3 regions of the Pantoea sp. PGP6 genome follow, and region 2 is predicted to be linked to each of the others. Evidence: predicted binding sites of a transcription regulator. Region 2 holds the regulator's gene; each other region holds the start of a gene.

Region 1 (7,658 bases), 300 kb from region 2:
CTGGGCGCGGGCGCGCTGGCGATGGTAGAAGGCGGCGCGCTGGATGACGTGGAGATGATTCTGGGTTTTCACCTGCGGCCGCTGGAGGAGTGCGTGGTCGGGCAGGCGGTGCCTGCGGTACTCTACTCGGCCTGCAGTACGCTGGAAGCGACCATTAAAGGTCAGCCGGCTCACGCGGCGCGCCCGCATCTCGGTGTCAACGCGCTGGATGCGGCAGTGCAGGCGGTGAATGCGGTCAACGCACTGCACCTTTCGCCGGGCCTTAACTGGAGCGTTAAAGCGACGCGTTTCCTGTGTGACGCGGGCGTGACCAACTCGGTGCCGGACGAAGCGCGGGTGGTGTGGGATCTGCGCTCGCAGGAAAATGCTCCGATGGAGCTGCTGAAAGAGCAGGTCACGCGCGCCATCGTTAACAGCGTGGCGGCGCTGGGGGCCACGGCGCAGGTCAGGGTATTGAAAGAGATGCCTGCGGCAGAGATCGATGATGAGGCGACGGCGGTGATCCGCGCAGCGATTGTCGAGGTGCTGGGAGAAGAGGGGCTGCTGCCGACTAAAACCACCCCAGGCAGCGAGGACTTTTTCTACTACCCGGTAAAACGCCCCGGCGTGAAGGCGGGCTTCTGGGGATTGGGCACCAACCTGACGCCAGGTCTGCATCATCCCGATATGCGCTTCGATCTCGATTCGCTGGAAATTGGCGTGCAGATCTTTAAAGCCTGCGTCCGCAAGGTACTGGGCTGATGATGTCGGGACGGGCGCTGGCCTGTCCCGGCCGTTTGTCGGGTTCAGCGACCTGAGCCACTGACCAAATCCCCCGCCTTCCCCTGTAGGCCGCGCGCGCAAAATATTGTATGCTATGCCGCCTTAAAGCTGACCAGGTAACCGGAATTCACGCCAATGTAACTTCGCGCTGACCCGCCGACGACGTAATGTCGCCTTCGGCACCGTTTACCCGCCGGTAAGGTTCTGCCGGCCACCGTGATTTATCAGCAGCGCCAGACAGAGAGCGCTGCTCCATTGAGAAGAATTCACTCATGTCTAATCCCTTTTTAGAAGAGGTGGCACGCCGCCGCACCTTCGCGATCATTTCGCACCCGGATGCCGGTAAAACCACCATTACCGAAAAAGTCCTGCTGTTCGGACAGGCTATCCAGACCGCCGGTACGGTAAAAGGCCGTGGCTCGAATCAGCACGCCAAATCCGACTGGATGGAAATGGAGAAACAACGTGGTATCTCCATCACCACCTCGGTGATGCAGTTCCCTTACCGTGAAAGCCTGGTCAACCTGCTGGATACCCCGGGCCACGAAGATTTCTCGGAAGATACCTACCGCACCCTGACGGCGGTTGACTGCTGTCTGATGGTGATCGACGCCGCCAAAGGCGTTGAGGATCGTACCCGTAAGCTGATGGAAGTAACCCGTCTGCGCGATACGCCGATCCTGACCTTTATGAACAAACTAGACCGTGATATCCGCGATCCGATGGAGCTGCTGGATGAGGTCGAAAGCGAACTCAAAATCGCCTGTGCGCCGATTACCTGGCCCATCGGCTGCGGCAAATTGTTTAAAGGGGTTTACCACCTTTATAACGATGAAACCTATCTCTACCAGACCGGTAAAGGCCACACCATTCAGGAAGTGCGTATCGTTAAGGGGCTGAACAACCCGGATCTCGATACCGCGGTGGGTGAAGATCTGGCGGCGCAGCTGCGTGAAGAGCTGGAGCTGGTGCAGGGCGCATCACACGAGTTCGAGCAGGAAGCGTTCCTCAACGGTGAGCTGTCGCCGGTATTCTTCGGTACTGCACTGGGTAACTTCGGCGTGGATCATATGCTGGATGGCCTGGTGTCATGGGCGCCGCGTCCGATGCCGCGTAAAACCGATACCCGTACCGTCGAAGCCAGCGAAGAGAAATTTACCGGCTTTGTGTTCAAGATTCAGGCCAATATGGACCCGAAACACCGCGACCGCGTGGCCTTTATGCGTGTGGTGTCGGGTAAATATGAAAAAGGAATGAAGCTGCGTCAGGTCCGCACCGGCAAAGATGTGGTGATTTCCGATGCGCTGACCTTTATGGCCGGCGACCGCTCTCACGTTGAAGAAGCCTATCCTGGCGACATCATCGGCCTGCATAACCACGGCACCATTCAGATCGGCGATACCTTCACTCAGGGTGAAAATATGAAGTTCACCGGTATTCCGAACTTCGCGCCGGAGCTGTTCCGTCGTATTCGCCTGCGCGATCCGCTGAAGCAGAAACAGCTGCTGAAAGGGCTGGTTCAGCTGTCGGAAGAGGGTGCAGTGCAGGTGTTCCGTCCGGTACACAACAACGATCTGATCGTGGGTGCCGTCGGGGTACTGCAGTTCGATGTGGTGGTGGCGCGTCTGAAGAGCGAATATAACGTCGAAGCGATCTATGAAGCGATCAACGTCTCTACCGCGCGTTGGGTTGAGTGCGACGATGCGAAAAAATTCGAAGACTTCCAGCGTAAAAACGAGGTTAACCTCGCGCTGGATGGCGGCGATAATTTGACTTATATCGCGCCGACCATGGTGAACCTGAATATTACCCAGGAACGTTATCCTGACGTCAGATTCCGTAAAACCCGCGAGCACTGATCGCACGCTATCCGGGCCATTCCAGCAGGAAATGGCCCTGTTTTCCCCGCTACAGACTCCTCCTAAAAAACGGCTTTTCCTCTCGTTTTGACGTGTGATCAACCAGTTAGCCAGGCAAATCGCGAAATGCCGTCTATGATTATTCTATCGGACGGCGGAAGAGACTTCTCTTGTCCTTACGTCCTGTAACCCAGCGGCGCCGTTTGCTGCTGTTGCGCCCACAGTTTTGGGCGAGTTAACTGATAGAAGGAATATATCGATGAACAAGACTAAGATTGCCAAAACCCTGATGGCTGCAATGATTGGCTCAGCACTGATCAGCGGCAGCGCGCTGGCCGACGAGTCGCTTTCCCAGAAAGCGTCGCAGACGGCAGACAGCACGGGTGCGAAAATCGATAGTTCTATGAAAAAAGTCGATGGTTATATGGATGACAGCGGCATCACCGCCAAAGCCAAAGCGGCACTGGTTGATGATGACGCGATTAAAAGTACGGATATCTCGGTAAAAACTCATCAGGGCGTGGTGACCTTAAGCGGTTTCGTCACTTCCCAGGATCAGGCCGAAAAAGCTGTGGCCGTGGTGCAGAAAATCGAAGGTGTTAAATCCGTCAGCGACAAACTACACGTTAAAGACAGCAAATCCCAATCGATGAAAGGTTATGCGGGCGATGCCGCTACGACCAGCGAAATTAAAGCTAAGCTATTAGCGGATGATATTGTTCCGTCGCGCAACGTAAAAGTTGAAACCACCGACGGCGTTGTTCAGCTTTCAGGGCAGGTTGCAAATCAGGCACAGTCAGACCGTGCTGAAAGCATCGCTAAAGCCATTGAAGGCGTGAAAAGCGTTAAGAATGACCTGACGGTTAAATCTTAATGGTAACCGTGCGGTCGCGTCACTGCCGGCCGCACGGATAAAAGATACCCATCCGGGGATGAAATAAGCAGTTCGATTTTCAATAGGGTAAGGAGAGGCTTATGTTTCGTTGGGGCATTATTTTTCTGGTGATCGCACTGATTGCTGCAGCGTTAGGTTTTGGTGGTTTAGCAGGTACAGCAGCATGGGCAGCTAAAGTTGTCTTCGTTGTTGGTATTATTCTGTTCCTCATCAGCCTGTTTACCGGCCGTAAAAAGCTTTAGCCGATGAGTCCTGCAGTTTAATGCAAAGCAAGTAAGCATAAAGCGGAGACCAGTCATCTGTAGCCAGATCAGTGAGAAGCGGGATTTTTTCACACGGCTACATGGGCAGCCCCCCTGCGCGGGCTGTCCGGCTAAAGGATTGTATGACTGGTTCTCCGGAATGCTGCTGGATAGACGTTAACATCCATCAGCCTGCCCGTCGGAACCCCATCTGAGGTTCACACAGTGGGTATTCGCATTCCTGTTACGCTCGGCGCCATTGAACCTCTTGCGCTGACCCCTTTCAAATCGCATAAAATTGCGCTGGTCTGTGAAGGCGGCGGTCAACGCGGCATTTTTACCGCCGGTGTGCTTGATGAATTTCAGCGTGCCCGATTTAATCCGTTTCAACTGCTGCTCGGCACCTCTGCTGGCGCGCAAAACCTTTCTGCGTTTGTCTGCGGCCAGCCAGGCTATGCCCGCCGCGTGATCACCCGTTACACCACCAATAAACTCTTTTTTGATCCGCTGCGTTTTGTTCGCGGCGGTAATCTGATCGATCTCGACTGGCTGGTGGAAACCACCCGCAGTGAATTTCCGCTGGCGATGACCAGCGCTGAAAAAATGTTCTCGCGCGGGCTTGAGTTCTACATGTGCGCCTGCCGCAGCGACGACTATACGCCAGGCTATTTCACCCCCACGGCAGACAACTGGCTGGAGCTGATTAAAGCCTCCAGTGCCATTCCCGGCTTCTACCGGCTGGGCGTCAATCTCGAAGGGATTAGCTATCTGGATGGCGGCATCAGCGATGCGATTCCGGTGCGGGAAGCGGCGCGCCGTGGCGCAGACACCATTGTGGTGATCCGCACCGTGCCTTCTCAGATGTTTTATACGCCGAAATGGATTAAGCGGATGGAGCGCTGGCTAAGCACCGGTGCCTTTCAGCCGATGATTAACGTGCTCAATCATCATGAAAAAAGCTACCGGGAAATTCAGCAGTTTATTGAAAATCCGCCCGGTGACTTACGGATTATTGAGATCTTTCCGCCACATGTGCTGGCCAGCAGTGCGCTGGGCAGCCGTATTTCGTCGCTGAACCAGGATTACCATCTTGGACGGCGCTGCGGCCGCTATTTTCTCGCCACGCTGGGCCAGTGGTTAAGCGACGCAGAGCCACTGACGCCGCGTATCGTCACGCCGCCGGCACCGGTGGCCAATGCACCGGACAACCGCGAGATTATTACGCCGCCGCTGGCGGATAATGATGCGGATTACGATAAAGGATCGCTGGCATGAGGTTTATCGATACCCACTGTCATTTTGATTTCCCGCCGTTTGAGGACGATACCGTCGCCAGCCTGGCGCGGGCTGCGGCGGCCGGCGTCGAGAAGATCATCATCCCGGCGATCGATGCCAGCCGCTTCAGCCGGGTGTGCGAACTGGCGGCCGGACATGCTGCGCTCTACGCCGCGCTCGGGCTGCATCCGATTGCCATAGAAGCGCATCAGGAAGCGCATCTCGATCGGCTGGAGGAGAAGCTTAAGCAGCGACCGCGCAAGCTGGTGGCGATCGGCGAGATCGGGCTGGATCTCTACCGCGACGATCCGCAGTTTGATAAGCAACAACGCTTTCTTGATGCCCAGCTTAAGCTGGCGAAACGCTACGATCTGCCGGTGATCCTGCACTCGCGTCGTACCCATGACAAACTGGCCCAGCATCTGCGTCGCCACGATCTGCCGCGTCGCGGGGTGGTACATGGCTTCGCGGGTAGTCTGCAACAGGCGCAGGCGTTTATTAAGCTCGGCTATGCGATTGGGGTCGGCGGCACCATCACCTATGAGCGCGCCAGCAAAACCCGGCAGACGCTGGCGCAACTGCCGCTCTCCTCGTTGCTGCTGGAAACGGATGCGCCGGATATGCCGTTAAAAGGCTTCCAGGGCCAGCCCAACCGGCCTGAACGGGCGCGCCAGGTGTGGGAGACGCTCTGCACCCTGCGCGACGAGCCACCTGAAGTCATTGCCGGGGCGCTGTGGCGCAACAGCCAGCAGCTGTTTCAGCTCGATTCCGCTTTTCCCGCCATCCTTAATCAACCCGCTAAGCTTTAACCTATGCCGGTCTGCGCGACTAAATGTGATAATAGTAACATTTGGCTGGCTGGCGTATAATGGGCTGTTAACGGCGTTAAATGCGATTCTGATCACGGTAAGCGTGGCATAATTGCATCATTTTCTTATTCCGATGTGACTGCTGGCACATAACAGGCCGCCTGACGGTGTTATTATTATAACATTCCGCCGGCCAGCCGGTGGATCGCACCCCGATCCTTTGGAGAGCCTCATGACCGATATCAAACAGCAAGCCCTGCGTGCCCTGAAACTGATGGATTTAACTACCCTGAATGACGACGACACTGACGAAAAAGTGATCGCGCTTTGTCATCAGGCGAAATCCCCGGCGGGTAACACAGCAGCCATCTGCATCTATCCGCGTTTTATTCCGATTGCGCGTAAAACGCTGCGTGAGCAGGGTACGCCAGAGATCCGTATCGCCACGGTAACCAATTTCCCGCACGGCAATGACGACATTGAGATTGCGCTGGCTGAAACCCGCGCCGCTATCGCCTACGGTGCCGATGAAGTGGATGTGGTGTTCCCGTACCGCGCGCTGATCGCCGGTAACAGTCAGGTCGGTTTTGATCTGGTGAAAGCCTGTAAGACCGCCTGTGCTGAGGCGAACGTACTGCTGAAAGTGATTATTGAAACCGGTGAACTGAAGCAGGAAGCGCTGATCCGTCAGGCGTCTGAAATCGCTATCGATGCCGGTGCTGACTTCATCAAAACCTCTACCGGTAAAGTACCGGTCAACGCCACGCCTGAAGTGGCGCAGATCATGATGAGCGTCATCCGTGATAAAGGCGTCAGCCAGCAGGTCGGTTTCAAACCGGCGGGTGGCGTACGCACCGCTGAAGATGCCGCCATCTATCTGCAACTGGCGGAAGATACGCTGGGTGCGGAGTGGGCCGATGCGCGTCACTTCCGCTTTGGCGCATCAAGCCTGCTGGCGAGTCTGCTGAATACTCTGGGTCATCAGAGCGAGACCAGCAAAGCCGGTTATTAAACTCATCCTGCGGCGGTCACCGATCGCCGCTGTCACACCGCATTTCCCTGAGCCAAGGGGGCTACCTTGTTCCTGCCACAAGAAATTATTCGCAAAAAACGTGACGGTCACGCGCTGACTGACGCTGAAATCCGCTTCTTCATCAACGGCGTCCGTGATAACAGCGTCTCTGAAGGCCAGATTGCCGCGCTGGCCATGACCATCTATTTTCATGACATGACGCTGCCTGAGCGCGTGTCGCTGACCATGGCGATGCGTGATTCCGGTACCGTGCTGAACTGGAAATCGCTCAATCTGAACGGGCCGGTAGTGGATAAGCATTCGACCGGCGGCGTTGGCGATGTCACGTCGCTGATGCTCGGACCAATGGTGGCCGCATGCGGTGGTTATATTCCGATGATCTCCGGCCGTGGCCTCGGCCATACCGGCGGCACGCTGGATAAGCTGGAAGCAATTCCAGGCTTCGACATCTTCCCCAGCGACGACCGCTTCCGGGAGATCATCAAACAGGTCGGGGTGGCGATTATCGGCCAGACCAACTCACTGGCTCCGGCCGACAAACGCTTCTACGCCACGCGCGACATTACCGCCACCGTAGACTCGATCCCGCTGATTACCGCCTCGATTCTGGCGAAGAAACTGGCGGAAGGGCTGGATGCGCTGGTGATGGATGTCAAAGTGGGCTCGGGCGCATTTATGCCAACCTATGAAGCGTCAGAGGATCTGGCGCAGTCGATTGTTGGCGTAGCTAACGGTGCCGGCTGCCAGACCACCGCGCTGCTCACCGATATGAATCAGGTGCTG
Region 2 (7,658 bases):
AGGCGATACCCATGTTCTGCTCACCACCTCCGCCGGCAATATCGAACTCGAACTGAATGACCAAAAAGCGCCGGTCTCGGTGAAAAACTTTGTTGATTACGTCAACAGTGGCTTCTACAACAACACCATTTTTCATCGCGTGATCCCAGGCTTTATGGTGCAGGGCGGCGGCTTTACCACCGACATGCAGCAGAAGCAGACCAATGCGCCGATCAAAAATGAGGCGGATAACGGCCTGCGTAACCTGCGCGGCACCATCTCAATGGCCCGTACCGCCGATAAAGACAGCGCCACCAGCCAGTTCTTCCTCAACGTGGCCGATAACGCCTTCCTCGACCATGGCCAGCGTGATTTTGGCTATGCGGTATTCGGTAAGATTGTGAAAGGTCAGGATGTGGCTGAAAAAATTTCTCAGGTACCGACCAAAGATGTCGGTCCTTACCAGAATGTCCCGTCTAAACCGGTAGTTATCCTCTCCGCTAAAGTTCTGCCTTAATGCTTCATGCCGCCATCTGTCGATGGCGGCGCTTTCCCGCATCCGGCAAAGCCAGAAAATGCTCTTATACTTAGGGCAAAACCTGAGCAGGAGGCGGCATGGCGAACAAACTCACCGAGAAACAAAAGGCCACATTGTGGCAACAGCGGCGCAGCGCCAGCTATCAGGCCAGCTGTCGGCTGGAAGGCTTCAGCCACAATGAACCCGCGGTAAAAGGCGACGAGGCGGCGGCACGTCTGGCTTCGCTGAGGAGGCAATATGGTGTCTAATATCGCGGTCAGCCAGGATCCCTACCTGTGGCACAACGACAACGTGCTGAAGAACCTGCTCGATATTCATGACGCTGCACAGCTGCGTAAAGCAGAGCTGAGCTTCAGTGCTGCCCGTCTGGCGACGCTGGAGTTAGGGCCGCGTAATGCCGGCTTGCCGTGGCTGCAGCTGATCCACCGTACGCTGTTCCAGGATGTTTACAGCTGGGCCGGTGAGTTGCGTACCATCGATATCTGGCGCGATGAGACGCCGTTCTGCCATTTCGAATATATCGAAAAAGAGGGGAATGCCCTGATGGCGGCGCTGGAAGAGGAAAATGGCCTCGCCGACCTGCCGCGTGACGCCTTTGTACAGCGTATTGCCCACTACTACTGCGAAATCAACGTGCTGCATCCTTTCCGTGAAGGAAATGGCCGCGCGCAACGCATCTTTTTCGAGCAGCTGGCGCTGCATGCCGGTTATCTGCTGGCGTGGGAGGCGATCGATGCCGAAAGCTGGCGAGTGGCGAATCAGGCAGGCGTTGCAGGCGACCTGCAGCTGCTGGAGCAGGTTTTTGCGAAAGTGGTGAGCGAGCCGGCGTAACCGCGTAGAATAGCGGCGCTGGTAACCACTCTGGATTAGTCATGCTGCTGCTGATCGACAACTACGACTCCTTTAGCTGGAATCTCTATCAATATTTCTGCGAGCTGGGCGCGCAGGTTCGGGTGGTGCGCAACGATGCCATCACCCTGCAGCAGATGGATGCGCTGCCGCTGACCCATCTGGTGATTTCCCCGGGACCCTGTACCCCCAACGAATCCGGCATTTCACTGGCGGCGATTCGCCATTTTGCCGGACGCCTGCCGGTGCTGGGCGTTTGCCTCGGACATCAGGCGATTGCGCAGGCCTGGGGCGGCGAGGTCGTGCGCGCCCGTCAGGTGATGCACGGTAAAACCTCGCTGATTCAGCACAGCAACAGCGGCGTGTTCCGCCAGTTGAATAATCCCCTCACCGTTACCCGTTACCATTCATTGATCGTAAAACGCGATACGCTGCCTGACGTCTTTGAGGTCACCGCCTGGAGCCTGCGTGACGGACAGCCCGACGAGATCATGGGCATCCGCCATAAAACCCTGGCACTGGAAGGGGTGCAATTCCATCCTGAAAGCATTCTCAGCGAGCAGGGACACCAGCTGCTGCGCAATTTCCTGTCGCAATAGTTTGCCTTTGAGTGATTTTTTATGCATATTTTGTGATTATTATTTCACAGCGGTACAACAATCATTCAAATGGGGTCACTAATGGCAGCCGAAAAAATTGCGGTCACACGGGAAACGTTCGATAACGTTATTTTGCCTGTTTATGCACCAGCGCAGTTCGTGCCGGTCAAAGGCAAGGGCAGCCGCGTCTGGGATCAGCAGGGCAAAGAATATATCGACTTTTCGGGCGGCATCGCCGTGACTGCGCTCGGCCATTGCCATCCTGCGCTGGTGGAAACGCTGAAAAGCCAGGGCGAAACGCTGTGGCATACCAGTAACGTCTTCACCAACGAACCGGCACTGCGTCTCGCCAGCAAGTTAATCAATGCCACCTTTGCCGAGCGGGTGTTTTTCGCCAACTCCGGTGCAGAAGCGAATGAGGCGGCGTTCAAGCTGGCACGCTATTACGCCTGCAAACGTCACAGCCCGTTCAAAAGTAAGATCATCGCCTTCCACAATGCTTTCCACGGCCGGACGCTGTTTACCGTGACGGTCGGCGGACAGCCAAAATATTCCGATGGCTTTGGCCCTAAACCTGCCGATATCGTCCACGTGCCGTTCAACGATCTGGCTGCGGTTAAGGCGGTTATCGACGATCATACCTGCGCTATCGTGGTCGAACCGATTCAGGGTGAGGGCGGCGTGGTGCCCGCAACCGAAGAGTTTATGCACGGGCTGCGTGAACTGTGCGATCAATACCAGGCACTGCTGGTGCTGGATGAAGTGCAGAGCGGTATGGGACGCAGCGGCAAGCTGTTTGCTTATGAGCACTATGGCGTGCAACCCGATATTCTGACCTCGGCCAAAGCGCTGGGTGGCGGTTTCCCGGTCAGCGCCATGCTGACTACCCATGAGATCGCCTCCACCATGGCCCCTGGCGTGCACGGCACCACCTACGGCGGCAATCCGCTGGCCTGCGCCATTGCCGAGACCGCGCTGGATATCATCAATACCCCGGCAGTGCTGGAAGGCGTTGGCGTCCGGCGTCAGCAGTTTGTCAGCGCGCTGCAGGCGATTGATGCGAAGTACGATCTGTTCAGTGATATTCGCGGCAAAGGCCTGCTGATTGGCGCGGCGCTGAAGCCTCAGCATGCCGGCAAGGCGCGCGATATCCTCAATGCGGCAGCCGCTGAAGGGGTAATGGTGCTGGTGGCCGGCACGGACGTGATGCGTTTTGCACCTTCGCTGATCATCGAACCCGCCGACATCGAAGAGGGTATGCGCCGCTTCGCCACCGCCGTCGGCAAGGTGATTACCGGCTGATTTAGTTTTTGCGTAACCGTCTGCTCAGCCAGCGGCCATGTTGCGGTCGCTGGCTCCACGCCAGAGATGAAATGGTGTGCATCACGCTCAGATGATCCAGAATGCGGCGTACATGCTGTTCCACCACCGTGACCGGCCCTTCATTAATGTTTTCCAGCTCATCCAGCAGGTTAACCTGCGAACTGGCACCATCATATTCCAGTCGCTGCTGACAACGTTGCAGCGCAATTTCGCAGGACTGCAGATAACGCTCAGCTAACGTGGCGGTCAGCATGGTGTGTTCACGCGCCAGAATCGTCATTGCATTGATGTGCTCAACAATAAACTGGCTGTGGGTGACCCACAGACGCATATCCTTGAGGTACTGAGCGTTAAAAGCCGGTTCCTGCATCGCCTGGTTCAGGGAGTTAAACAGCGCATTGTGAGCCTGATTGACCCGTACCCGCTGATACGCCAGTTTCTCCGGTGACTGTTCCGCCCCCAGCAGCAGCCGTAGCGCATCCTGATAGGTTTCCAGCGCGTCATGGGCGTTTTGCCGCAATAAGCCACTCTGCCACTGCGGCCACAGCCACAACATTCCGCCAAAGGCGATCAGGCACCCCATCAGCGTATCCATCAGGCGCGGCAGCAGGAACTGCGCCCCATTCAGCGACAGCAACTGCAGCGAGTAAACCGCCGTCACCGTAAAGCCGATCATCGACCAGCCGTAAAACTGGCGGGTAAACCGGTAGCTGATAAAGGTGATCACCAGCATGATCAGCAGCACCAGCGACTCCGGCACCGCCAGGCGTAAGGTAGCAGCCGCAATCACCAGGCCGGCAAAGGTGCCCAGCGCCCGGTGCTGGATGCGAACGCGGGTGGCGCTGTAGCCGTTCTGGCTGACGAACATAATGGTCATCAGAATCCAGTACGGTTTAGGGATGTTAAAAAACAGCGCCAGCGCGCTGCCCAGCATCAGCATCACCGCAAAGCGCCCGGCAGTGCGCAGTGCCGACGAACGCCAGGACAGATAGCTGCGCAGCGCCGGCAGAAGCGGCAGACGGCGCTGACGATCGGCCATCAGGTCACGTTGATAGAGCGGTTTTTGGGTGCGCAGCACCCGCGCAATCCGATTGAAGTGGTAGAGACAGAAATTTCCCACCGGATTGTCAGGATGCTGGCGGGCGATTTTTTCCAGCGCGCTGAGCTGCTTCTCCATGCCAAAACGATCCGGCAACTGGTGATAGAGAATGTTATCCGCCAGCACCCGTAAGCGGGCCGAAATAGTCTGGGCGTTCCAGCGGATCACCGCTTCGGCATGGCTCTGCTCCACCAGTTTCTGCACCTCTTCCGGCTGATGCAGGCTGACCGAGATGTGCTCCTGCAGGTCCAGCGCCACCTGAAAGGCGCGGGTCAGCCGCTTATGGCTGTGATCCCGGCTGGCGGAAAGCATGTGCATCTGCTGGTAACAGGTGGTGATCATATCGACCACTTTTTGCTGACGCGCCAGCAGCGGCGGCAGGGCCTTTTCCGGATCGGTCAGCTGAGTCAGCAGGGTATATTTGGCGTCGCAATAGTTGGCCAGCTCACGGTAGATCAGGCTCAGGCTTTCACGCATCGGCTGCTCTTTCCACAGCCAGAACCAGAACCAGTTAAACAGCCCATACCATAGCGTGCCGCCGATATAGAGCAGCGGCGGCACATAGATCGGCATACGGCCAATCAGGCTCAGCGTGAAGATGGCGGCGATCAGGGTGCCGGGCAGCAGACGGCCGTGCAGCGGGCTGATTTCGCCGGTGACCCCCAGCAGCAACGGCAAGGCGAACAGAATCAGCGGCAGCGGAATGGCGTGCTGCGTCAGCCACTGAATCAGAAAGCTGCCGAGCGCAAACAGGCTGCCGCCGACAATCAGGCGTTTGAAGAAGCGTTTATGCGGGGTATCCAGACCGGCGATATTGCAACAGGCGGGAACTAACGAGAACAGCAGACCTTTTTGCAGGTCGCCAGCCAGCCAGCCCAGCGCCACTGGCAGACAGAGCACCAGGGTTTGCCGCAAGGCGTAATTGACTTCAGGATGGTAAATAATTCGACGCCACATCGGCCCAACACAAACAATAACGGCGCGATGTTGCCATCACGCCGTGGGTGACAGGAATTAGCGGGTGCCGTAAACGACGATGGTTTTGCCGTGTGCAGAGATCAGGTTCTGATCTTCCAGCATCTTCAAAATACGGCCCACGGTTTCACGTGAACAACCAACGATTTGGCCAATTTCCTGACGAGTAATTTTAATTTGCATGCCGTCGGGATGCGTCATGGCGTCTGGCTGCTTCGCCAGGTTAAGCAGAGTCTGAGCAATGCGTCCGGTCACATCGAGGAAAGCGAGATTACCCACTTTTTCCGACGTAACCTGCAGGCGACGCGCCATCTGCGACGACAGTCGCATCAGGATATCCGGGTTAACCTGGATCAGCTGACGGAATTTCTTGTAAGAAATCTCCGCCACTTCGCACGCGGTTTTGGCACGTACCCAGGCGCTGCGCTCCTGACCTTCTTCGAACAGGCCAAGCTCGCCAATGAAATCGCCCTGATTCAGGTAAGAAAGAATCATCTCTTTGCCTTCTTCATCTTTGATCAGAACCGCAACGGAACCTTTCACGATGTAGTAAAGCGTTTCAGCTTTTTCACCTTGGTGAATCAGCGTACTTTTGGATGGATACTTGTGAATATGGCAATGGGACAGGAACCATTCGAGTGTAGGGTCTGTTTGCGGTTTGCCGAGAACCATTCGCTATTATCCTCTGTTGTAATCGTGCCCAAAATACAGGGGGCAGTTTCCCTGTCAGGCGATGAAAGCTTCAAGCGTTTCCCTTACAGGAAATTATTCGGGCTGCATTCGGCGCAGTGCGCATCATTCTTCCCGGCTTCGCCATCGGGTGACGAAAAATATTTTCAGCACTGTTTGTAGCACAGCTTTTGCCGACTGTCTTCTGTTGTCTCGCTTCAGCTAACGGCGGATTTCTCTGGATTGCTGTTTACCAGGCGAAAGCGTACTCTGACGGCAAAACCGCATATTCTGGAGCGAAAATCATGCAGGCAAGAGTGAAATGGGTAGAAGGGCTGACATTCCTCGGTGAGTCGTCATCCGGACATCAGGTATTAATGGATGGCAATTCGGGTGATAAAGCGCCCAGCCCAATGGAGATGGTGCTGATGGCGGCGGGCGGATGCAGCGCCATCGACGTGGTTTCAATTCTGCAAAAAGGTCGCAACGATGTGGCTGATTGTGAAGTAAAACTGACCTCAGAACGTCGTGAAGAGGCGCCGCGAATCTTTACGCACATCAACCTGCACTTTATCGTGAGCGGCAAAGCGCTACAGGATAAGGCGGTCTCACGCGCGGTGGATCTTTCTGCTGAAAAATATTGCTCGGTCGCCATCATGCTGGGCAAAGGGGTTACCATCACCCACAGCTATGAAGTGATCGAACTGTAGTAGCCGCAAGGGTCATTGCAGACCTGCTAACTTCACTTCCAGTATCTGATGCAGGTTGCTTTAAGACTGTGCCTGGGCAGGGAATCCGTTTTGATACTGTGCCTGCGCAGGGAACCGGGTCAGATCGGAAAGTCGTTTAAGCCAATCCCTGGCCGCTCGGCCTGCGCGATTACGCACCTCATCCCTGAGGCGCGCCCGTAGCCGGGCCAACGCTTTGCGTTGTTCAAAAACGCTCCCGGCGTTTTTATCCGGGCGGCGGGACGCTTTCCTCTTCTGACCCGGTTCCCAGCGTGTTGAACTTATCTATTGCTGCCAGATTCTTTCTGCCCAGAGGTTGTCTGTAGCGACCTTCCTGAAACCGGATGCGGTTGTCGGACGTGAAGCGAAGGGAGCATATGCCTGTAGCAAAGCATCGCGGGCCAGGGATGGCCCGTGCTGAGCCTGCCAGCGATAACGGTTTTGCGTCTTTGCGAAAGGTGTATGCTCCCTGAAGCCTGCCCAGGGGTAAGTCTTTAGCCGCAGGAAAGCCAGTTTTACTCTCTTTGTTAAAGACATCTGCTCTCAGAGCGGTTTTTGCTGGCCTCTTATTCTATCCGCTTGCCTTCCACCAGCCGCTTCACCAGCGGACCCATGATCAGCTCCATCGCCAGACCCATTTTGCCGCCAGGCACTACCAGCGTATTGATGTGCGAGATAAACGAGCCCTGCAGCATCGCCAGCAGATAAGGGAAGTCGATATCGTCCAGCGCCTGAAAGTGGATCACCACAAAGCTCTCATCCAGTGACGGAATAGCGCGGGCAGCGAACGGGTTTGAGGTATCGACCGTCGGCACTCGCTGGAAGTTAAGATGGGTGCGCGAGAACTGCGGCGTAATGAAGTTGATGTAATCCTCCATTGAGCGCACCACCGAATCCAT
Region 3 (7,658 bases), 3.5 Mb from region 2:
GCTACTACCGCCTGTTGCACGATCTGTTCGACGAACGCGGCATGGCACCGAAAATCGTGGTGACCTGCGAGACCTTTATGGCCTGTACCAGCCTGGTGGCGCAAAGCGATTTCATCAGTATTTTATCGGTGGATGTGATCGACGATCCGATTCTCGGCCGGTCACTGGTGGCACTGACGCTGGATGAGCCGCTGCCCAAAGCGGTCTTCTATCTGATTCAGCGTAAGGATACCGCGCTGACCCCGATGAGCAGTTATATGGCGCAGTTATTTCGCCGTTATTGCCAGCGCTGACCGGCAGCGTTCTTTCATCGTCTACACTTGGTGTATTCGCGTAAACGTGAGTTCAACCCACAATCGGAGGTGACGATGCAAGTCTGTCCATATCTGTTTCTCTATGGTCGCTGTGAAGAGGCAATTGAGTTTTACCTGCAGGCCACAGGCGGGAAACTGCTGGAGAAAATGACCTTTGGCGACATGCCAGAGCAGGGCGAGCAGGTAGGCGATCAATCTGCGCCGCCACAGCCGCCGGAAAAAATCATGCACGCACATCTGCGCATCGGTCAGGGAGAGTTGATGCTGAGCGACGGAAACACGCAGAAGCCGCCTGCGTCCGATCATGCCGGTTACGCGGTCAGCCTCGCCACTACTGACGCGGAACAGGGTAAAGCCTGGTTTGAGAAACTGTCAGTGGGCGGTAACGTGACGACCCCGTGGCAGGAGACGTTCTGGTCGAATGGCTTTGCGATGTTTATTGATAAGTTCGGCATTCCATGGCGCATCAACGTGGTGAAACCGCAGGAATAATGGTGTGGTTTAGCCGATCGGCGCCGGCAACAGCGGCGCCGTTTTCAGCTCACAGTCACAACGGCCAGCTTTGCAGCCAGCCGCGTGCTCATCAGAAGTTGTAACCCGCCACCAGGTAGTAACCCCAGCCGGTCGATTTCACTTCAAACGGACCGTTGCCGAAGTTCAGCTCCTGCCCATCCGCCCACTGACCGCCATTGTGGAAGTAACGCGCCACGGCAGAGAAGTGCCAGTGATCGTAACCCAGTGACAGAATGTGGCTGGAGGCGATGGAGTTGCTGGTGCGCGACGACCCGCCTTTCTCGTTGAGATCGGAGCCCCAGTCAAAGTTGGTGAAGCCCACATAGCCAAGATTACCGCCCCACAGCGTGGTGATCGGCACGAAATATTTCACCTTGAAGCGATAGCCATCCCAGCTGTTTTCATTCGCGGCGCCGTAGTTTTCCCACTGGTATTTGGCATAGACGTTCAGTGACAGGCCGACATCGCTGTGGGTATCGATATCGGTACCCAGGCCCATATACCAGGTGTTCTGGCGGTTATCGCTGTTGCGGCCCATGTCGTAGATGTAGTTGTTGGCGAAGTACCACTCTTTGAACGGACCAAACGCCAGACTGGTGCCGGTCAGTTTGTCGATTGAGAAGCGCGGTTCAATCTCCATAAACATCGGGGAACCGTGGTCAAAAATCCCGTTGGCGTTGCTGTTACCTACGCCGAAGAAGTTGGTCAGATCGAGATAACCGTAAAAATCGAACCAGTCTTTTTTGGCAAACGCTTCATATTCCAGATAAACGTCGTTGTTGAACTGTGGTCCAAAGCGCGTGTGGTAGCTGCCCACCACGTTTACGCTCTGATGCCACCAGTCGGACAGGTATTGCGGATCGCTATCAGCGGCTTGCGCAACACCTGTCCAGGAACATGCCAGCACGGCACCTGCTATCAACGTTTTGAATTTCATTATCATTAACCACATGCTTTTGACCGCTGCACAGCAGGCGCAGTCAGAGAGAAGTCGATCCCTGGGTGGGGAGTGAGTTAGTCAGGACAAAACAGCCGGTTTTCAGCTCGCGTAGCGTGCCTGCAACACAGCGATAGAAAATAGATTTTGCTCACGTTTGTCAAAAAGTGTTGCATTACAATTCAGTGAAAATGTGACGTGATTCACAATAATGGCGATGATCGAACGGAACCAGGCAACCGTTTACGTTGTCTGGTTCGTGATCAAATGGGCGGGATCAGGGAAAAGTGACGCGGACCTGCAAACCACAAATAGCACCCTGTGGCGTCAGACAATTGGAGAGGGCGACCTGAATCTGATGCTTCTGCGCGACGCTGCGCACAATCGATAAGCCGAGGCCGCTGCCCTGCGCTTTAACGTCAGGCGAACGGGTGAAACGGTCAAAGGCGCGTTCAATAAACGCCTCCGGCATTCCCGGTCCGTTATCGACGATATCGACCACCGTCCGGCCCGCGACCCGATGCAGCAGAACATCCACCAGGCTCCCCTCCGGGGTGTGCAACATGGCGTTACCAATCAGGTTATCAAACAGGCTGCGCAGCTCAGATCGGCTGGCCTGCAGACGATACTGGGTCGAGCCATTAAAGCCGATATCAATGCCGCGTTTATCCGCTACCACCATTAGCTGCTCGATGCTCTCTTTCAGCAGATCTTCCAGTTCAATCTGCTCAATGCTGGCGACCACGCTTTGATCTTCCTGACGAGACACATTCAGCAACTGGGTCACCAGATGGCGGGTGCGCGTCACGCCTGCTTCGAGCTGACTGAACTGCCGGCTGGCCTCGCCAGGCTGAATATGCTGCCGCAGGTTCTCCAGCTGCAATGTGACAGCGGTGACCGGCGTACGCAGTTCGTGGGCGGCATCTTCCAGGAACTGCCGCTGGGATGACCAGGCTTCACGCAGCTTGTTCAGCAACGAGTTATACGCGGCGACCAGCGGCAGGATCTCATCCGGCAGCCCTTCGGGTGAGACATTGTGCGGATGATGCGTCTCCTGCGCTGCAATCTGCCGCGAGGCGACCTGCAGATCGCGAGTGATCTTGCGGACCACCAGCCAGATCACCAGCAGCGACAGCGGCATCATCAGGATCAACGGAATGATCGCCGACAGCGCCCGTTTTACCATCAGCGCTTTCATGTAGCTGAGGTTGTGCATCACCTGAATAGTCTTGATCTCACTGCCAGGCTGGCCCGGACGGGTGTAGATACGCCACTCACAGTCATCACAGTGTCCTACGTCGACATCACGATAACCGCGCTGAGTTTGCAGCGGCGCGTGCAGTTCCGGCCACGAGCTGGCGCGCAGTCGGCCCTGGCTATCCCACAGCTGAACCACAAAGGCGCTTTTCGCTTTGTCAGGCGTAATCATCGGTGACAGCGCCGGCATCTGTTTGTTGGTAGACCAGGCATCAGCGATTTTTGACAGCTGATCGTCCTTCATGGTGCCTACCATGTCGCCGTAGCAGCTGAAGAAATACCAGGTGACGCCGCCGATCATCAGCAGATGAATAATCAGCAGCGTACTGAGTAATTTATTGCGCAATGAGCGCATAAAGGGGAACGATTTCATATCGCCGGCACCCGCCAGCCCAGCCCGCGGACGTTACGAATCGCGTCGTTATCCAGTTTGCGCCGCATCCCGTGGATCAGCACATCGACCGCGTTGCTGCTCACTTCGTCGCCCCAGCCGTAAATGCGATTCTCCAGCTGCTCGCGAGAAAGAATGGCACCCGGACGCTCCAGCAAAGCATACAGCAGGGCGTATTCACGTGCGGTCAGCTGCTCGCGCTGGCCCTTATAGAGCACTTCGCGCGTCATCATATCCAGCTGTACGTCGCCACTGCCGAGAAGCGAGTCAGCCGCACCGTGGCGACGTCGGGTAATCGCCCGCATCCGGGCCAGCACTTCCTGTAAATCGAACGGTTTAAGCAGGTAATCGTCAGCACCGCTGTCGAGCCCCTGCACCCGCTGCGCCACAGTATCGCGCGCCGTCAGAATCAGTACCGGCGTGGAATCGCCGCGCCCGCGCGCCCGGCGCAGCACCTGCAATCCATCATCACGCGGCAAGCCGAGATCCAGCAACACGCAGCTGTAGCCGCCTTCGCTCCAGGCGTTATGGGCATAAACGCCATCGCGTACCCAATCCACCGACCAGCCCGCGCCCTCTAAAGCCTGCTGCAGGTTCGCGCCGATCATTTCATCATCTTCAACCAATAACACGCGCATGGCTGATCTCCTCTGGAAAGATGGGAGCAGTTTATGCCCGGATAGTTAGCACAGAATTATCCGCCGTCATACTTCGCGCCACAGCGGCGTTGGCTGCACTTTTTCGCCCTGGTCACTTCCGCCGTCATACTTCGTACTACAGCCGCGTTGGCTGCATTTACTCACCTCAGTCACTTCCGCCTTCGTACTTCGCGCTATAGCAGCGTGGCTGCATTGGTCGGCTTGCTGCAACGTGAATTACTCTGGCGTTATTTAACACAAATTTGCCTGACGGACCCGGGCGTGACTTAACGCAAATTATTTAAATTCTGGCCGCTATGGCTTAACGAAGAATAGTTAAATCGACGCTGGCGTGATTTAACACAAATTATTTTACCGGAAGGCCGGTGTTACTTAACGCTTATTATTCAGGCGGGTTGCTGTTGTTACCTGGTGGATAAACGCTAGCCGCAGGCCCGAATCTGACGGTTGCTAATTCTGCGCTAATTTTCTGCTAATTAAGGGATAAATTTAACCGGGTAAAGTGGGTTCACTGCACATCAGCGTAAACCAGGAGGAACCCATGAATCAGCGCGAGTTTATTCGCAGTTTGCTGGAATGGATAGAGAACAATCTAGGACACGATCTGCATCTGGATGAGGTGGCGCGCCGCTCTGGCTATTCCCGCTGGCACCTGCAACGGCTGTTTCGCCAGCATACCGGATTTTCACTGGCTGAATATATTCGCCAGCGGCGATTAACTGAATCTGCGCTGACGTTGCTGAGCAGCAATGAAGCGATATTGCAGGTCGCCATGAACTACGGGTTCGATACCCAGCAAGCCTATACCCGCACCTTCAAAAACTATTTTATGGTGACGCCAGGCCAGTTGCGCCGCCAGCGGCGGGTGGAGCCGGATCGGTTACTGTTTCCACTGGCCATGGCCAGTTGAGGCCCGCGATGACCTTCCCGCCAGGTGAAAAGCGCGGGAAGGTCGATGCGCGTCGCGCCGCTGTCTGATTTCCCCCTTCTTTTTTGCCGATCCGTCGCCGTAAGCTGCCCCGAACATGCTAGTTTGATGCCAGAATCCTCAGGCTATCGGAGCGGTAACGCATGGAAAACAGTGCCAATTTAACCGCCATGCTGGTGTTTGCGCGGGTGGTGGAACTCCAGAGTTTCAGTGAGGCGGCGCGGGCACTCGGCTGGTCCAAATCCCATGTCAGCCGGGAAATTGCCCGACTGGAGCTGCGGCTGGGCATCCGGCTGTTGCAGCGCACCACCCGGCGGCTGGCACTGACCGAACTCGGCCAGGCTTACTATCCCTACTGCGTACGCATGCTGGCGGAAGTGCAGCGGGCCGATGCGTTTGTTCAGCAGCTGCATCAGCAACCGGCCGGTAATGTGCGGCTGCAGGCCCCGGTGACTTACGGCTGTCAGTGTGTGGTGCCGGTGCTTAATCGCTTTCTGCGTCGTCACCTGCATATCAACGTTGATCTGGATCTGACCGATCGTAATCGCGATACGCTGGACGGTCAGATCGATGTGGCGATCGTCATTCGATCCCGGCCCCCGCAGCAGGGCAATTTCCGCGTGCTAAGCGATATTGAGTGGGGCCTGTATGCGGCACCGGGTTATCTGGCGCAGCGGCCTGCCATCGAACATCCTGAGATGTTGCCGCGCCACGATCTGCTGCTGTTTCACGGGCCGGCACACACCGCCGCGCTGCCGTTCCGGCGTGACAAGCAGCGGCTGGCGCTGGATGTCCGCAGCCGTTTTCGCGCCAACAACAGCATGGCGCTGCTGAACGCGGCGCTGGCGGGCAGCGGCATCGCCTATCTGCCTTCCTATATGGCGCAGGAGGCGGTGAGCCGGGGTGATATTCAGCAGCTGCTGCCGGAATGGCAGATGGATCGGCTTCAGAGCTATCTGCTGCTGCGTGAGACGCTGCAACCCGCTTCGCCGGTCAGTTTATTATGCGATACGCTGATCGCGGCGCTGGCCAGCGCCTGATTGTTGCAATACAGCAACAATCAGCGCCACAAAGTAACTATCGCGCTACCACTGTTGTTATCTGACGCGCCTGGTTAGCCTGTATCCCTGATTAATGACGGGATATCTTTATGCAACAGTCAGCAGAAAACGCAGAATTTCAGCACTGGAAGCGCAACTTATGGGTCTGTGTGCTGGGCTCTTTCAGCACCATTGTGGCCATGACGCTGCTGCTGCCGTTTTTACCGCTCTATGTTCAGCAACTTGGCGTGCAGCAGCCAGCCGCCATCGCGCGCTGGTCGGGGCTGGCCTACGGTGCCACCTTCTTTAGTGCGGCGTTGACCGCGCCGCTGTGGGGCAGGCTGGCTGACCGCTATGGCCGTAAGCTGATGCTGATCCGCGCCAGTCTCGGTATGGCCATCGCCATGTCGCTGATCGGTATGGCAACTGCGCCCTGGCAGCTGGTGGCGCTGCGTCTGCTGGCGGGCCTGCTGGGCGGTTACGCCTCCGGCTCGACCATCCTGGTGGCGGCGCAAACCCCCAAAGGGCAGACCGGCTGGGCGCTGGGTGTATTGTCCTCCGGTATTATGGCCGGCAACGTGGTCGGGCCGCTGCTGGGCGGCGTGCTGCCGCCGCTGATCGGTATACGTCAGACCTTCTGGTTAACCGGCGCGGTTATTTTTCTCGCCTTCCTGGCGACCACCTTTCTGCTGAAAGAGCAGCCGCGTGCTGCTGCCTCGCCCGGTGAAAATCCAGCCTCAGCACCCGCGACACCGCCGGTGAACCAGCGACTGGTGCGGCTGATGTGGCTGTCAGGCATGCTGCTGATCTTCGCCAGTATGTCGATTGAACCGATTATCACCCTCTACGTCGGCGAGTTTGTGCAGGGCAACCATCAGATTACGCTGATCGCCGGACTGGCGATGTCGGCTGCCGCGCTGGGAACGGTGATCGCCGCACCGCGTCTCGGACGGCTGGCGGACCGCATTGGTCACTGGCGGGTGCTGACGGCAGGTTTATTGCTGAGTGCGCTGCTGCTGATCCCGCAGGCGTTTATTACCGCCGCCTGGCAACTGGTGCTGCTGCGTTTTCTGATGGGGATGGCGCTGGGTGGGCTGCTGCCGTGCATTACCGCCATTATCCGGCATAGCGTACCGGGATCGCAGGTCGGTCGGATGCTGGGCTATTCGACGTCGGCCCAGTATATCGGCCAGGTAACGGGCCCGCTGTTCGGCGGCCTGGTCGGGGGAACGTTTGGCATGAGGCCGGTATTTCTGGCGACCAGCGCGGTAATGCTGCTGTGCGGATGGCTCAACTGGCGCGTGATGAAAAAGTAGCGCGATCAAAAAAGGCGGACCGAAGTCCGCCTGATGTCAGTCCCTGAGGACGGGGTTATTTCTGATCTGGCAGGGCGTAGGCGATCACATAATCGCCCAGTTTGGTGCCAAACGAACCGTGACCACCGGCTGCGATGACAACGTACTGCTTGCCATTCACTTCATAGGTCATTGGCGTTGCCTGGCCACCGGCTGGCAGACGGGCTTGCCATAACAGCTCACCGGTATCGGTGCTGAAAGCACGCAGGTAGTTGTCAGCGGTCGCTCCGATAAAGAACACTTTACCGGCGGTGGTAATAGGAC

The links. Region 2 encodes CRP, which controls carbon source genes, mostly activating them, when cyclic AMP is high. Its sites were predicted from a motif close to ATGTGANNNNNNTCACAT; they were not measured.
Region 1: a site for CRP is predicted at 5,866-5,883, ahead of deoC (deoxyribose-phosphate aldolase). Genes of this name have one in related genera too.
Region 3: a site for CRP is predicted at 1,956-1,973, ahead of ACLIBF_RS19160 (nucleoside-specific channel-forming protein Tsx). Genes of this name have one in related genera too.

What each region holds. Positions count from the first base shown of each region.
Region 1 is NZ_JBQBMA010000001.1:721,812-729,469, forward strand. It holds gene ACLIBF_RS03470 (M20 peptidase aminoacylase family protein) at 1-741, shown strand, start outside; gene prfC (peptide chain release factor 3) at 1,035-2,621, shown strand; gene osmY (molecular chaperone OsmY) at 2,881-3,495, shown strand; gene ACLIBF_RS03485 (DUF1328 domain-containing protein) at 3,597-3,758, shown strand; gene ACLIBF_RS03490 (patatin-like phospholipase family protein) at 3,984-5,033, shown strand; gene ACLIBF_RS03495 (TatD family hydrolase) at 5,030-5,842, shown strand; gene deoC (deoxyribose-phosphate aldolase) at 6,075-6,854, shown strand; gene deoA (thymidine phosphorylase) at 6,921-7,658, shown strand, end outside.
Region 2 is NZ_JBQBMA010000001.1:422,852-430,509, forward strand. It holds gene ppiA (peptidylprolyl isomerase A) at 1-496, shown strand, start outside; gene ACLIBF_RS01930 (YhfG family protein) at 595-765, shown strand; gene ACLIBF_RS01935 (putative adenosine monophosphate-protein transferase Fic) at 755-1,348, shown strand; gene ACLIBF_RS01940 (aminodeoxychorismate/anthranilate synthase component II) at 1,390-1,965, shown strand; gene argD (bifunctional acetylornithine/succinyldiaminopimelate transaminase) at 2,047-3,267, shown strand; gene ACLIBF_RS01950 (YccS/YhfK family putative transporter) at 3,269-5,344, opposite strand; gene crp (cAMP-activated global transcriptional regulator CRP) at 5,402-6,034, opposite strand; gene ACLIBF_RS01960 (OsmC family protein) at 6,337-6,741, shown strand; gene ACLIBF_RS01965 (phosphoribulokinase) at 7,326-7,658, opposite strand, start outside.
Region 3 is NZ_JBQBMA010000001.1:3,946,371-3,954,028, reverse strand. It holds gene ACLIBF_RS19170 (LysR family transcriptional regulator) at 1-293, shown strand, start outside; gene yjdN (VOC family metalloprotein YjdN) at 369-806, shown strand; gene ACLIBF_RS19160 (nucleoside-specific channel-forming protein Tsx) at 898-1,764, opposite strand; gene ACLIBF_RS19155 (sensor histidine kinase) at 2,042-3,394, opposite strand; gene ACLIBF_RS19150 (response regulator) at 3,391-4,050, opposite strand; gene ACLIBF_RS19145 (helix-turn-helix domain-containing protein) at 4,613-4,981, shown strand; gene ACLIBF_RS19140 (LysR family transcriptional regulator) at 5,143-6,039, shown strand; gene ACLIBF_RS19135 (MFS transporter) at 6,150-7,355, shown strand; gene ACLIBF_RS19130 (glucose/quinate/shikimate family membrane-bound PQQ-dependent dehydrogenase) at 7,411-7,658, opposite strand, start outside.